DNA from 3 places in the Mesorhizobium sp. B2-3-6 genome. Region 1 is predicted to be linked to each of the others. Evidence: riboswitches for the same ligand, from Rfam matches in the RefSeq annotation. Region 1 holds a riboswitch; each other region holds the start of a gene.

Region 1 (4,275 bases):
GCGGTTTCAACAAACGCCAGGGATGCCGGGTCTTTCAGGCTGGAGACGAAGATGGGGACGGGGAGCATGTCGCGCTGCCGTAGCGCCTCGAAAAGCGCGTCGATCGGCGCGACATCGGCGGCGAGCAGCATCGAGCGGTAGAAGAGGACGGGAATGGTGCGAGCATTGATGTTGTCAACGTCGAGTCCCGTCACACCCCCCTCTGTCCTGCCGGACATCTCCCCCGCAAGGGGGGAGATTGCCCCGTCATCGATGCTCTTGCCCCTTTCAGATGGTGCAAACACATCCTTTTCTGACGCAACAAAAGAGGAGCCGGCTTTGATGACAGCCGATCTCCCCCCTTGCGGAGGAGATGTCCTGCCGGACAGAGGGGGGTGTGAAGGATCGTCAACATTCGATAAGTCCGGCTTCTCCACGACTCCGCGCCCCGGCTCATAAAACCCGGCTTTCGGCACGCTAACCGGTTCGGCAAATTCGGCATCAGACCCCGCCAACCGCGCCAGCCTGCGCACCAGCGCGCTCATATTGGCCGGGCCGCCCTGGCGGAAATAATTGAGCAGCCCGTCCAGTTCCTCGCGCGGCAGCGTCGAGGCTTCGATCAGCCTGATATCCTCGTCGTGGCTTTCACCGGGAAGCAGTGCCAGCTTTATGCCGCGCTCACGGGCAACCACGGCCAACTGGTCGCAGCCGTAGCGCCACCACTCGTAACCGCCGAGAATACGCACCAGAATGACTTTGGCGTGACGGGCGACGCTGTCGATCCAGAGGTCGACGGACATGGGGTGGCGCAGGTCGCGCAGCGCGGCCAGCCGCATCGTGGGCAGCCGATCGGCGTCGCCTTTCCAGGCCGCTGCCAGTCCGGCCAGGTCGCTGTCCGTGAAGGACAGCGCCACCATTTCCGCCGGCGTCTGCCGCAGATCGACCGGCTCGGCGAGATCGTCGAGCGAGGCGGATGTGGTGGTGAGGATGTGCATCGCGGTCGGTGTTGCCTCAGCCGGCGAGGATATGCTCGATCGCCGGGCGGTTCAGCCCCTTGAGGCCGATGACGACCAGGCGCGAGCGGCGGTCGTCGTCAGCCGTCCAAGCGCGGTCATAATAATGATTGACGCGCGGACCGACCGCCTGCAGCAACAGCCGCATCGGCTTGCCGCCGACCTCGACGAAGCCTTTCACCCGCAGCACGTTCTCCTGTTCGGCGGCGGTGGCGACGCGCTTTGCCAGGTCGTCCGGGTTGGCGATCGAGGGGATGTCGACGATGAACGTATCGAAGTCGTCGTGCTCGTGGTCGAAGGCGCCGTCATGATGGGACTTGCGGTTCTCGATGTCGTCCTCGACGGCGAGGCCTAGCCCGAGCAGCACGGACGGATCGACCTTGCCATGAGCCGTCGGCACGACCTTCACGGCGCGGGCGGAGTGTTCGCCAATGATGGCGTTGGCGCGAGCCGAACCTGCGGCATCCATCAGGTCGCTCTTCGACAGGATGATGAGGTCGGCGCAGGCGATCTGGTCCTCGAACACCTCCTCGACGGGGTCGTCGTGGTCCAGTGTCTGGTCCTGCGCGCGTTGCGCCTGCAGGGCGTCCATGTCGTTGGCGACGCGCCCCTCGGCCAATGCCGGACCGTCGACCACGGCGATCACGCCGTCGACTGTCACCCGGCTCTTCACCGTCGGCCACTGGAAGGCCTGGACCAGCGGCTTGGGCAGAGCCAAACCCGAGGTTTCGATCAGGATGTGGTCGACCTTCGGCGTCAGCGACAGGATCTGGTCGAGCGCCGGGACGAAATCGTCGGCGACGGTGCAGCAGATGCAGCCATTGGCCAGTTCGACGATGTTTTCCTCCGGGCAGGTGTCGATGCCGCAGCCCTTGAGGATCTCGCCGTCGATGCCGATGTCGCCGAATTCGTTGACGATGATGGCGATACGCCTGCCGCCCGCGTTTTCCAGGAGATGGCGGACCAGCGTGGTCTTGCCGGCACCCAGGAAGCCGGTGACGACGGTACAGGGGACGCGGGAGAGAGTGGCGGAAACTGCGGCGGTCATGATCAGTCCTTCAGCATGTCGAGGGGAGGAATGCGGGCGACGAGACCGCGCTTGAGGGAATCCGGACGGCCGCGCCACGGAATGAGGCCGTTGGTCGAAGCGGCGAAGAGTTTCGCGCCGGTGACGAGATCGGCGCCGCTGGCGATGTTCAGGTCGCCGAAGACATAACTCCAGCAGCCGTCGCGAAGAATCGCGGCACTGAGACGGCGCTTGCAGTTGCCGAGGCATTCGACGGTGCGGACACGGACATTGTCGGCCGTTGCGGCTTGGCGCGTATCTTGAGCCAAAACTTCGCCGGCGCGGGGATGGGCATCGGAACCGGTCTCGTCGCGGCAGGAAGCGCAGATGATGACAGTGACGCCGGCCAAGGCGTCGCTGTCGCCAGACAAAATGTCCGCTGTTTCAGCCGGGAAACTGCTGTCGCGTTCCAAATCGGGCTCCTTGCCCGGAAAACCCGCCGGGCGATCGGATTCTTATGTCTCAGACGGCAGGTCTCCTGGCTCGCGGGTCATCGCCTTCGTGCCGCCTTCCCGGGACCGTCCCAGTGGTTTTCGGCCTTGGCTCGTCGCTTACAGTTGCGGGGACAGCCGCGGATTTGAAATCGAGATTTCGCACCGCATTCCCTCTTGGCTCCTCCCTTTGCCGAGAGGAGACCGTCTGGAATGGATTTAGGCTCTTGCAGGCGGCGGTGTCAACGCGCGTCTACGACACGGCAATGTCGGCGAGCGGCTGCCCAAGGTCGCCGGCGGGCGTAACCTCGATCCGTTCGAGGCCGAGCCAGCCCTGCATCTGCGTCAATTCCTGGAAGAGTTGGGCGGCGGTTTCAGGCGGCGCGCCGGGCTCGGCATAGGCCGCGTAGACGCGTAGCACGCTGGCCGGCCGGTCGGCCTTGAGGTCGACGCGCGCCACGATCCTGTCGCCGAGCAGGAACGGCAGGACGTAATAGCCGTATTGCCGCTTTTCGGCAGGGGTGTAGATTTCTATGCGGTAGTGGAAATCGAACAGCCGCTCCGTGCGCGAGCGCTCGAAAACGACCGGATCGAACGGCGCCAGCAAGGCGCGGGCCTCGATTTTTCGTGGAATACGGGCCTCCTTATGGAGGTAAGCCGGTTTGTTCCAGCCCTCGACACGCATCGGCACCAGCTCGCCTGTTTCAACCAGCTCCTCCAGCCGGCCCTTCATGTCGGCCGGCGACAGGCGGAAATAGTCGCGCAGGTCGCTTGCTGTCGCGACGCCATGAGCGCGGGCGGATATCCGCAGCAATTCCCGATGCGCGTCCTCGGCAGACGGCACCGGCAGATCGAGGATCGCCTGCGGCAGTACGCGCTCGGGCAAATCATAGAAGCGTTCGAAGCCACGGCGGTGCGCGGTGGTGATGCGTCCTGCCCAGAACAGCCATTCAAAGGCATGCTTGGCGTGGCTCCAGCCCCACCAGCCGCCGGATCCTTTCTGGCCTTCGAGCGCGGAGGCGGCGATCGGGCCGCGCTCCGCGACCTCGCGGTAGATCTCTTCTATATAGGCGGCGTGCTCGCGGCCCCATTTGGCCAGGCCCAGATACATTTCATCGCCACGCTCGGCGCGCTGCATGCGCCAACGCATCAACGGATAGGTCTCGACCGGCAGGAAGGAAGCCTCGTGCGCCCAGTATTCGAAAACCGTGCGCTTGCGCGTGACGGCGGCGTTGTCGAGCAAGGCGAACGGGTAGGGACCAAGGCGCGAATAGAGCGGCATGTAGTGAGCGCGCACCACCGCGCTGACGGAATCGATCTGCAGCAGGCCGGTACGCGAGAGCACGCGGGCGAAGTGGCGTCGGTCGGGCGTGCCGGCGGGGCGGGGATCAGTGAACCCTTGGGCGGCGAGCGCGATACGCCGGGCCGTGGCAAGCGAGATCTTTTCCTTCATTCGGATGCGACTCTGATGGCTTGTTGAGCGTCGTTCGGACAGTTGATTCCGGCCATGCTAGCAGGGTTTTGGCGGCAACTCTGTCAGGAGAGAAAAGTGGAGTAAAAAGCGAAGGAAATCAAACAGGAGCGGATCGGACCAGTTTCTTCCCTTATGCCGTCCAGGCCAGTGTTTTGAACAAGGTTTGACTTGCTTCGCCGGAAGCGCTGCGCTAACCCTCGCCGCGTTGCAGCAAAGGCCCCTTAAAACGGTTCAGCGGTTAAACTGTCACGCTTCCGCAATAGGGTCTGGTGCTGTAATCAAAATGGATTGGCGCCAACGGAAAGCCGCAGC
Region 2 (4,275 bases), on a different contig from region 1:
CACCTCGTCGTTGGTCGCCGGCGGATCAAAATTGAACAGGGTCTTGATGTTTCTGCACATCGCTTCCGTATCTCCTCTTGTCCTGGAGCCGTTTCAATCGGGACGCGTTCTATCCTCAATCATGATCGTGTCAAAAACCAGAGAGACGGCTGCGTGCCTCAATCCGCGTCCAGCGGCTCCGTCCCGACCGGCTTGCCGTCGCGGGACAGCCTGATCTTCTCCACCTTGTCCTCGGCCGCCTTGAGCAGCCGGTCGCAATGCACCTTCAGCGCCTCGCCGCGCTCGTAGATCTTGATCGACTGGTCGAGCGGCACATCGCCACGCTCCAGATCATCGACGATCTTCTCCAGCGCGTCGAGAGCCTGTTCGAAGCTCATCGCCTTGACGTCTTCGTTGGTTTCACCAGCCATCATTCATCCTTTCATCAGTCGCCCGACATGGGCGGCGACCGAAAATGCCAATCCTTGCAGATCGTAGCCGCCCTCGAGCAGGCTGACGAGCCGGTTGGCGCTGTGGCGCGCCGCGCGCTGCATGAGTTGGCCGGTCGCCCAGTCGAAATCATCCTCGGTCAGGTTGATCTCGGCCAGCGGATCGCGATGATGCGCGTCGAAGCCGGCCGAAATGATGATCAGGTCGGGTGCAAAATTGTCGAGCGAGGGCAGCACGCGCGACAGGAAGGCATCGCGGAACGCCTCGCTGCCGGTCTGCGGCGCAAGCGGCGCGTTGACGATGTTGCCGGCGCCGGTTTCGTTCTTTGCTCCGGTGCCGGGGTAGAGCGGCATCTGGTGCGTCGAGCAATAAAGCACGGACGGATCGTCCCAGAAAACATCCTGCGTGCCGTTGCCGTGATGCACGTCCCAGTCGACGATGGCGACGCGTTCGATATCGTGTTTGCGCTGTGCATAACGTGCGGCGATGGCCGCCGTGTTGAACAGGCAGAAGCCCATCGCCGTCGCTTTCTCCGCATGATGGCCGGGCGGCCGGGCGGCGACGAAAACGTTGTCTGCCCTGCCGGCAAAGACGTCGTCGACGGCGGCGTTGGCGGCGCCGATCGCGGTGATCGCCGCTTGCCAGCTCTTCGGGCTGGCCGTTGTGTCGGCATCGATGCGGGCGATGCCCGTCTCGGGAATGGCGGCGCGTACCCGCTCGACGAAATCCTCGGGATGCGCGTAGAGAATGGTGGCCTCATCGCCTTGTGGCGCCTCGAGGCGGTCGAGCGCGGCAAAAGCCTCGTCGTCGAGCACGCGCTCGATTGCGCGCAAGCGGTCCGGCCGCTCCGGATGGCCGGGTGGCGTGATGTGCTCGAGGAAGATCGGATGGGTGTAGAGACGAGTGGCCATGCTCCCTATCTAGTGCCCCGGCGCGGCGATGGCCATGCATTGCGGCCTGATGGCTGGGGAAAATCGCGCCTGCGTCCATTCGCGTCGCCGCGGGGATTGGCGGCGCAGGGGCTTCGTCGTAAAGTCCCGGCCACTGCCTGGTGCCCGCCGCGAGCGGGAGAATCGGGAACACGGTTTGATACCGTGGCGTGCCCAACGCTGTAAGGGGGACCGCGCCGGTAAATGCCACTGTCGATGACGGGAAGGCGCCGGATGCGGGTTGATCCCGAGCCAGAAGACCGGCCTGGCAGGCATCGTCATCCGCATGGTCAGGCGGACGGCAGTTGATTGCAATCGCAAGGGGACAAGCGATGCCGGACAATATGACCATCCCCGTGGGTGACGGATTCGACCAGATGGCGCGCGATGCGGTCTACCGCGCCATGTTCACGCGGCGCGATGTCCGCAGCCATTTTACATCAGAGGCCGTCGACGACGAGGTCTTGGCGCGGCTGCTGCTTGCCGCCCATCACGCGCCATCGGTCGGCTTCATGCAGCCATGGAATTTCATCGTCATTCGTGGCACCGAACGACGGGAACAGGTGCGCGACCTGTTCCTCGCGGCGCGCGAGCAGGAATTGCCGGCGATCGAGGAAGAGCGGCGGGCGCTCTACCGCAAGCTCAAGCTGGAAGGCATCTGCGAAAGCGCGCTCAATATCTGTATCACCTGCGACCGCCGACGCTCACAGGGTTCGCCGCTGGGACGCTGGCACAATCCCGAGATGGATCTCTACAGCACGGTCTGCGCGGTGCAGAATTTCTGGCTGGCGGCGCGCGCCGAAGGCGTCGGCGTCGGCTGGGTCAGCATTATCGAGGCGCAGGCGTTGAAAGGCCTTCTGTCGATTCCCGAGCATGTGACGCCGGTGGCCTATCTCTGTGTCGGCCGTGTCTCGGAGTTCGCGCCGAAACCGGACCTCGAAACACATGGCTGGGGGCGGCGGCTGCCGCTGCCCGAGCTGATCATGAGCGAGACGTTTTGCGGACAGGGCGAAGTTCCGCTCAAATCAACGATCGCACGCCTCAAGGCGGCAACATGCGAAAAGTCTGACAAACTCTTGATTTGATTGCCGATACGGCATGCCCAGAGCTGCCGGCGGCCTGCCGTCGTCAGGCGGCTCCGGCATCCTTCCTCAACAATCCTTCGAGCAGTTGCTTGAATGCCGCCACCACGGTCTTCGACGTCGCTTCCGGGTCGTTCGAATTGGCGATCCGCTGCGCCGCCTGGCTGCTCGCCCCGTTGATCAGCCGTGCCGCGGTCTCGGGGTCTACGCCCGGGACAACCACCCCGTCGCCCTGCAGCGTCGTCAGGTGATCGGTCATCGACGCGACGCAGGCATTGGCGTTCGGCCATTGCGCGGGATCCCCCAGCACGGCCGGACCGTCCCGAAACATGATGCGCTGGATTTCCGGCTCCAGCGCCATTTCGATGTAGCTCGTGCATTCGTCGACGAAGCTTTGCCAGCGGGTCGGTGCTTTCGCTGCAACCTCATTCACTCGTGCCGCCATCTCGGCGTCTATCTCGGCGATAACCGCCTGCAAAAGCCCCTTCTTGTCCCCGAAATGATGATAGAGCGCACCGCGCGTCAGCCCGGCCGATGCGGTGAAATCATCCATCGATGCCTCGGCATAACCAATCGTTCCGAACGCATGCCGGGCCGCGGCAATCAATTTGGCGCGCGTTTCGGCGATCATTTCCCTGCGGGGCTTGTGCATCTCTTCTGGCCTTATCCACATACGTCACGTATGCCAATTGACATACGCGACGTATGATCTATTTAGTATTCATACGCATCGTATGTAATTTCCGAATCGCCTTTTGTCGAGGAACGGACCATGCAGAACCCCTATTCCGAGATCTTTCGAGCCCCTGGCGCCAAGGGCTTTGCCGCTGCAGGCTTCATGGCGCGCCTGCCGATCGCCATGGCGCCGATCGGCATCGTGGCGATGCTGTCGCAGACGCGTGGCGAATACTGGCTGGCGGGTGCCGTCTCGGCGACATTCGCGCTGGCCAACGCTTTCCTGGCGCCGCAGATCTCCAGGCTGGTCGACCGCCTCGGCCAGACATGGATCGTCGTGCCCACCACCATCATCTCCGTGCTGGCATTCCTGCTGCTGATTGCGTCGGCCAACCAGGATTGGCCGGTATGGACATCGTTCGTGTCGGCGCTGCTGGCAGCGGCCATGCCCAGCATGCCGGCAATGGTGCGCGCGCGCTGGACCGAGCTTTTTCGCGGCCGGCCGGAGATGAACACCGCCTTCGCCTTCGAATCGGCGGCCGACGAGCTGGTCTATATCGCCGGCGCGTCGCTGTCGGTGGGCCTCAGTGCGGCGCTGTTTCCGGAAGCAGGCATGCTGGCGAGCACGTTGTTTCTCGCTTTGGGCTCGATAGCATTCATCCTGCAGCGATCGACCGAGCCGAAAGTGCGGCCGGTGGACCATGGTTCGACTGGCTCGGCAATCCGCCTGCGGCCGGTACAGATCATCACCTTCGCCCTGATCTTCATCGGCGCGACCTTCGCGACGACGGAAGTGAGCACGGTGGCGATCACCAAGGAGTTCGGCCAAGCCGGTGCCGCAAGCCTGGTGATCGGCGTCTATGCGCTGGGATCGTTCGTGTTGGGCATCGTGGTCGGCGCGCTCAACCTCAAGACGCCGCTACAGCGCCAGCTGACCGTCGCGGTCGCCATCATCGCAGTCAGCACGATTTTGCCGCTCACCGCCGACAGCGTGCCGATTTTGGCGCTGACCGTCTTCATCAGCGGCGTGGCGATCTCGCCGACTTTCATCACGGCATTCGGCCTGATCGAACGGCATGTGCCGGAAGCGATGCTGACCGAGGGCATTACCTGGGTGACAACGGGAATCGGCATCGGCATGGCGCTGGGCTCTTTCGCCG
Region 3 (4,275 bases), on a different contig from region 1:
GCCGCGCATCGTCGATGATGGCGCGCGCATTGTCCGGGCTGTCGGCCAGCGGCTTTTCCGTCAACAGATGACAGCCATGGGCAAAGGCCGAATTCGCCACGGCGCGACGGGCGGCAGGCACGACCACGTCGAACACCGCATCGGGTCTGGTCTGGGAGAGAACGACGTCGAGATCGGTCCCGATCGCGACCCCGGCGAGGTCGTATTCGCGTGCCCGCTGGCGCGCCCTGTCGGCGTCGAGGTCGACGAGACCGACGATCTTGACGGCAGGGGATTGGCTGATGGCCTCGAGCCAGGTTTTGCTCATGGCTCCGCACCCGACCAGGACGACGTGCATCATCCAGCGCTCCTCCGGCCAACCCCTCCTGGCTGGCACCCACGGCAGTCCGTAAATGACTTCCGTAAACGTTTACGATGACACACCCGATGGCATATATTGTCAATCGGATTTGTACCGTCGGCTCTGAAACGCCTTGGCCGCACGACCGGCTGGTGCTAGCCAGAAGCAGGAGGGGGAGGTCTTGGCGTCCAGCATTCACGATCTTGCGCGGCACCTGAACATTTCGATCGGTACAGTCTCGCGCGCGCTTAACGGGCGCGCCGACGTGAACGCCGAGACACGCCAGCGCGTGCTCGAGGCGGCCCGGAAGCTCAATTATTCACCGAACCACTCGGGCAGGAACCTACGCCGCGGCACCACCCATGCCGTGGCTTTCATGCTGCAGCCGCATCCGGGCGACCAGCAGTATGGCGAGCCGTTCTTCATTCCGTTCCTCACCGGACTGCAAGCGACATTGGCCGAGTGCGGGCTGGATCTGATCATCGTCATGGGCGCGCCGGCGGATTATCAACAGGAGCGGCTGCGCCGCGTCGTCGAGACGCGTCGTGCCGATGCCGTCGTACTGGCCTGGACGCGGCGCGAGGACGATCGCATCGACTATCTGAGCAAGGCCGGCTTTCCCTTCGCGACGCTCGGCCGAAGCCGGTCCGGCGACGACAGCTATCCCTCTCTGGATCTGGATTTCGAGAAGGCGGGCGCCGATGCGGTCGACCGGCTGGTTGCGCGTGGCCACCGCCGCATCGCCGCCATCCGGCCGTCGCTTGACCTGAATTTCGGTTATCTGTTTCTGGAGGGTTATTGCAAGGCGCTGCGGCGGCACGGCATCGAAGTCGATCCCGGCCTGATTGTGGACGGTTTTATCAACGAAGCCGGTGGCTACGCGGTGACACCGCAAGTCATGCGGTCGAAGGATCCGCCGACCGCGATTATCTTCAACAACGACTCGATGGCGCTCGGCGGCTGCAAAGCGCTCGCCGAAATGGGGATAAAGCCCGGGCAGGATGTCGCGGTGATCGTCATCGTCGACACGCCGCTCTGCCGTTATTTCTCGCCGGCGCTGACCGGCTTTCGTCCGAGCCTTGACCCGATGGGGCGGCGGCTCGGCGAAATCCTGCTCGCCTCGCTCCCGGCTTTCGCCGGCGCGAAAGGGCCAGAGATCATTCGCGAGGTCTGGCCGCTGGAACTGGTGGCGCGCGATAGTGATTGACCACACGTTTGTATCGTTATAACAGAACATGCATCGACCTTGCCTCGACGCTGCCTGCATCCTAGGCTGCGACTCGTGATGGTCCCCGCGCCGCAAGGCGAGGGGTGAAAAGGGAACATGGTGAGGCCCGATTTTCGGGTCGAAGCCATGGCTGCCCCCGCAACTGTAAGCGGCGAGCAAAATCCGAGAAGCCACTGGCCGGCAAGGCTGGGAAGGCAGGATGGCGCAACGACCCGCGAGCCAGGAGACCTGCCATCTGCATGAGTTGACCGGACGGGGTGTGCCGGGAGGAGACGCAGGTTTCGGTCTTGTCGACCGGTTCAAGCCAGCTTCCTTCCGTCGCCATTTTGAAAGTGACGGAAGTTGGACGGCTCCATCGATCGCATACATCGCATTGCCATGCATCGCATCGTCGTGTGCACGCTTTGCCGCGATATCGCCACCGAGGTGAATTCAGGCCAGCGTCCGGCAGGACTGGCAAGCAAGACGCTGGCCCGTATTCCGGCAGGCCCTGCAAGGAATTGCCCATGACCGCGCCGCTTCTCGATGCCCGCGACCTGGCCGCAGCGGCGGATGGCCTGCATCTGGTGTATCCGGTCAGCCTTTCGGTGGCGGCGGGCGACCGTCTCGCCATCATCGGTCCCAACGGCGCCGGCAAGACGACATTGCTGCGCATGCTATCGGGCATGCTGAGGCCGAGTTCGGGCGAAGTGAAGCTAACCGGGCGCTTGCTGGACAGGATTTCGACCGCCGAGCGGGCGCTGCACATCGCCGTCGTCGGCCAGACCGATCAACCGGATCCACGGCTGGCGGTGATCGACTATGTCGAGCTCGGCCGGGTTCCGCATACCGGCCGCAGGCACAGGAGCGAGGAACGCGACATTGTCGTCGAGGCTCTGCGCCGGACCGGGCTGTTGCCGCTGCTTGGCCGCACCATCGGCTCGCTCTCGGGCGGCGAGCGCCAGCGCGCCCAGCTTGCCCGCGCCATCGCGCAGGAGCCGAAGATCCTGTTCCTCGACGAGCCGACCAACCATCTCGACCCGCGGGCGCGCAGCGAGTTGCTCGAACTGGTTGCAGGCCTCGGCATGACCGTGATCGCGGTGCTGCACGATCTGGCGCTGGTGACGCCTTTCGCCACCAGGGTCGCGGTGATGAGCCATGGCCGGTTGCATGTGCTGGCGCCGCCACGCGAAGCACTCACCCAGCAGCTGATCCGCGAGATCTTCGGTATCGACGTCTTTAGGTTGCGCCACCCGACGGAGGACCGCGAGCTGACGGTGTTCGAGGTTCCGAACCGTGCCGCGCCATCTTCGTGATCGAAGCCATTTCCGGCAGATCCTGTTCAACAAGGAGCAACATCCGTGAAACGCCTTGCCGTGTCTCTTGCCTTCTCCCTGCTCGGCTCTACGGCCTTCGCCTTTCCGGTGACGGTCGACAGCTGCGGCAAGCCGCTGACCTTCGACGCACCTCCAAAGCGTGCCGTCATTCACGATCTCAACATGGCCGAGATGGCCTTCGCACTGAAGCTGCAGCCGTCGATCGTCGGCCTGACCGGCATCACTGGATGGTACAAGGTCGGCCCCGAATTCAAGGCCGAACAGAGCTCGATCCCCGAACTGGCGCCCAAATATCCGACGCTGGAAAACCTGGTCGCTGTCGAGCCCGACTTCTTCTTCGCCGGCTGGTATTACGGCATGAAGCCGGGCGGCGAGGTGACGCCCGATACGCTGGCGCAACACGGCATCAAGACCCTGGTGCTGACGGAAAGCTGCGTCCATCTCGACAAGAACCGCCCCGCCGCTTCGATGGACCTGCTCTATGGCGATGTCGAGAAGCTGGGCAAGATCTTCGGCAAGGAGGCCGAAGCGGATAAGCTCGTCTCCGGCTGGAAGGCGCAGCTCGCCGAAATCACGGCCAAGGTCGGCGCCCGCAGGGGAACGCGCGTGTTCCTCTATGATTCCGGCGAGGACAAGCCGTTCACATCAGGCAAGTTCGCCATTCCCAACGCCATGATTTCCGCGGCCGGCGGCGACAACATCATGGCCGACATGGACACCAGCTGGGGCAACACGGATTGGGAGACGGTGGCCTCGCGCAATCCGCAATTCCTCATCCTGCTCGACTATCAGGATGGCGGCGGCTACCGGAAGCTGCTCGATTTCCTGAAAGCGCATCCGGCAATGAAGGAGACGGACGCGGTCAGGAACGAACGCTTCGCGGCGCTTCGCTATGCCGAACTGACACCCGGGCCGGCCAATATCGACGCGATCGGCAAGATTGCCAGGGCGATGCATCCGGAAGCGTTTTAACCGGGAACATGACTTTGCGGCACAAGGCATTCCTATTGGCCATGACGGCGGCGGCGTTGGCAATCGCCGCGTTCGCGCTGCTGTCGATCGCCTATGGCTCGACGATGATTCCGTTGGGCGACGTCGTTGCAGCACTTGGCCATGCGATCGGATTGAAGGGGCATGACGTGTCCGGCCCGGTCGGCAGGATCGTCGTCGACCTCAGATTGCCGCGCATAATCCTGGCCATCTGTGTCGGCGGCGGCCTGGGCGTGGTCGGCGCGCTGTTACAGACGGTGACGCGCAACGATCTTGCCGATCCGTTCCTGTTCGGCCTCTCGTCGGGAGCCGCCGCCGGCGCTGTCTCCGTCATCACCGTCTTCGGCGACAGTTTCGGGATCTGGACGCTACCGATCGCTGCGTTCACCGGCGGTATTCTG

What was found. Region 1 has a riboswitch for cobalamin ahead of FJ953_RS03865 (DUF1636 family protein). Riboswitches for the same ligand answer to the same signal wherever they lie in the genome.
Region 2: it holds a riboswitch for cobalamin, as region 1 does, so the genes downstream of both, bluB (5,6-dimethylbenzimidazole synthase) here and FJ953_RS03865 (DUF1636 family protein) in region 1, are expected to answer to the same signal.
Region 3: it holds a riboswitch for cobalamin, as region 1 does, so the genes downstream of both, FJ953_RS14425 (ABC transporter ATP-binding protein) here and FJ953_RS03865 (DUF1636 family protein) in region 1, are expected to answer to the same signal.

The regions. Positions count from the first base shown of each region.
Region 1 covers NZ_VFVW01000001.1:791,649-795,923, forward strand. Annotated here, with positions in the region: gene FJ953_RS03855 (cobaltochelatase subunit CobN) at 1-974, opposite strand, end outside; gene cobW (cobalamin biosynthesis protein CobW) at 991-2,040, opposite strand; gene FJ953_RS03865 (DUF1636 family protein) at 2,043-2,471, opposite strand; cobalamin riboswitch at 2,509-2,713, opposite strand; gene FJ953_RS03870 (winged helix-turn-helix domain-containing protein) at 2,743-3,942, opposite strand.
Region 2 covers NZ_VFVW01000002.1:38,018-42,292, forward strand. Annotated here, with positions in the region: gene FJ953_RS05895 (DUF2277 domain-containing protein) at 1-60, opposite strand, end outside; gene FJ953_RS05900 (exodeoxyribonuclease VII small subunit) at 159-410, opposite strand; gene FJ953_RS05905 (histone deacetylase family protein) at 414-1,340, opposite strand; cobalamin riboswitch at 1,462-1,642, shown strand; gene bluB (5,6-dimethylbenzimidazole synthase) at 1,691-2,443, shown strand; gene FJ953_RS05915 (TetR/AcrR family transcriptional regulator) at 2,487-3,092, opposite strand; gene FJ953_RS05920 (MFS transporter) at 3,213-4,275, shown strand, end outside.
Region 3 covers NZ_VFVW01000004.1:379,034-383,308, forward strand. Annotated here, with positions in the region: gene FJ953_RS14415 (Gfo/Idh/MocA family oxidoreductase) at 1-340, opposite strand, end outside; gene FJ953_RS14420 (LacI family DNA-binding transcriptional regulator) at 522-1,547, shown strand; cobalamin riboswitch at 1,610-1,819, shown strand; gene FJ953_RS14425 (ABC transporter ATP-binding protein) at 2,075-2,863, shown strand; gene FJ953_RS14430 (ABC transporter substrate-binding protein) at 2,909-3,856, shown strand; gene FJ953_RS14435 (iron ABC transporter permease) at 3,865-4,275, shown strand, end outside.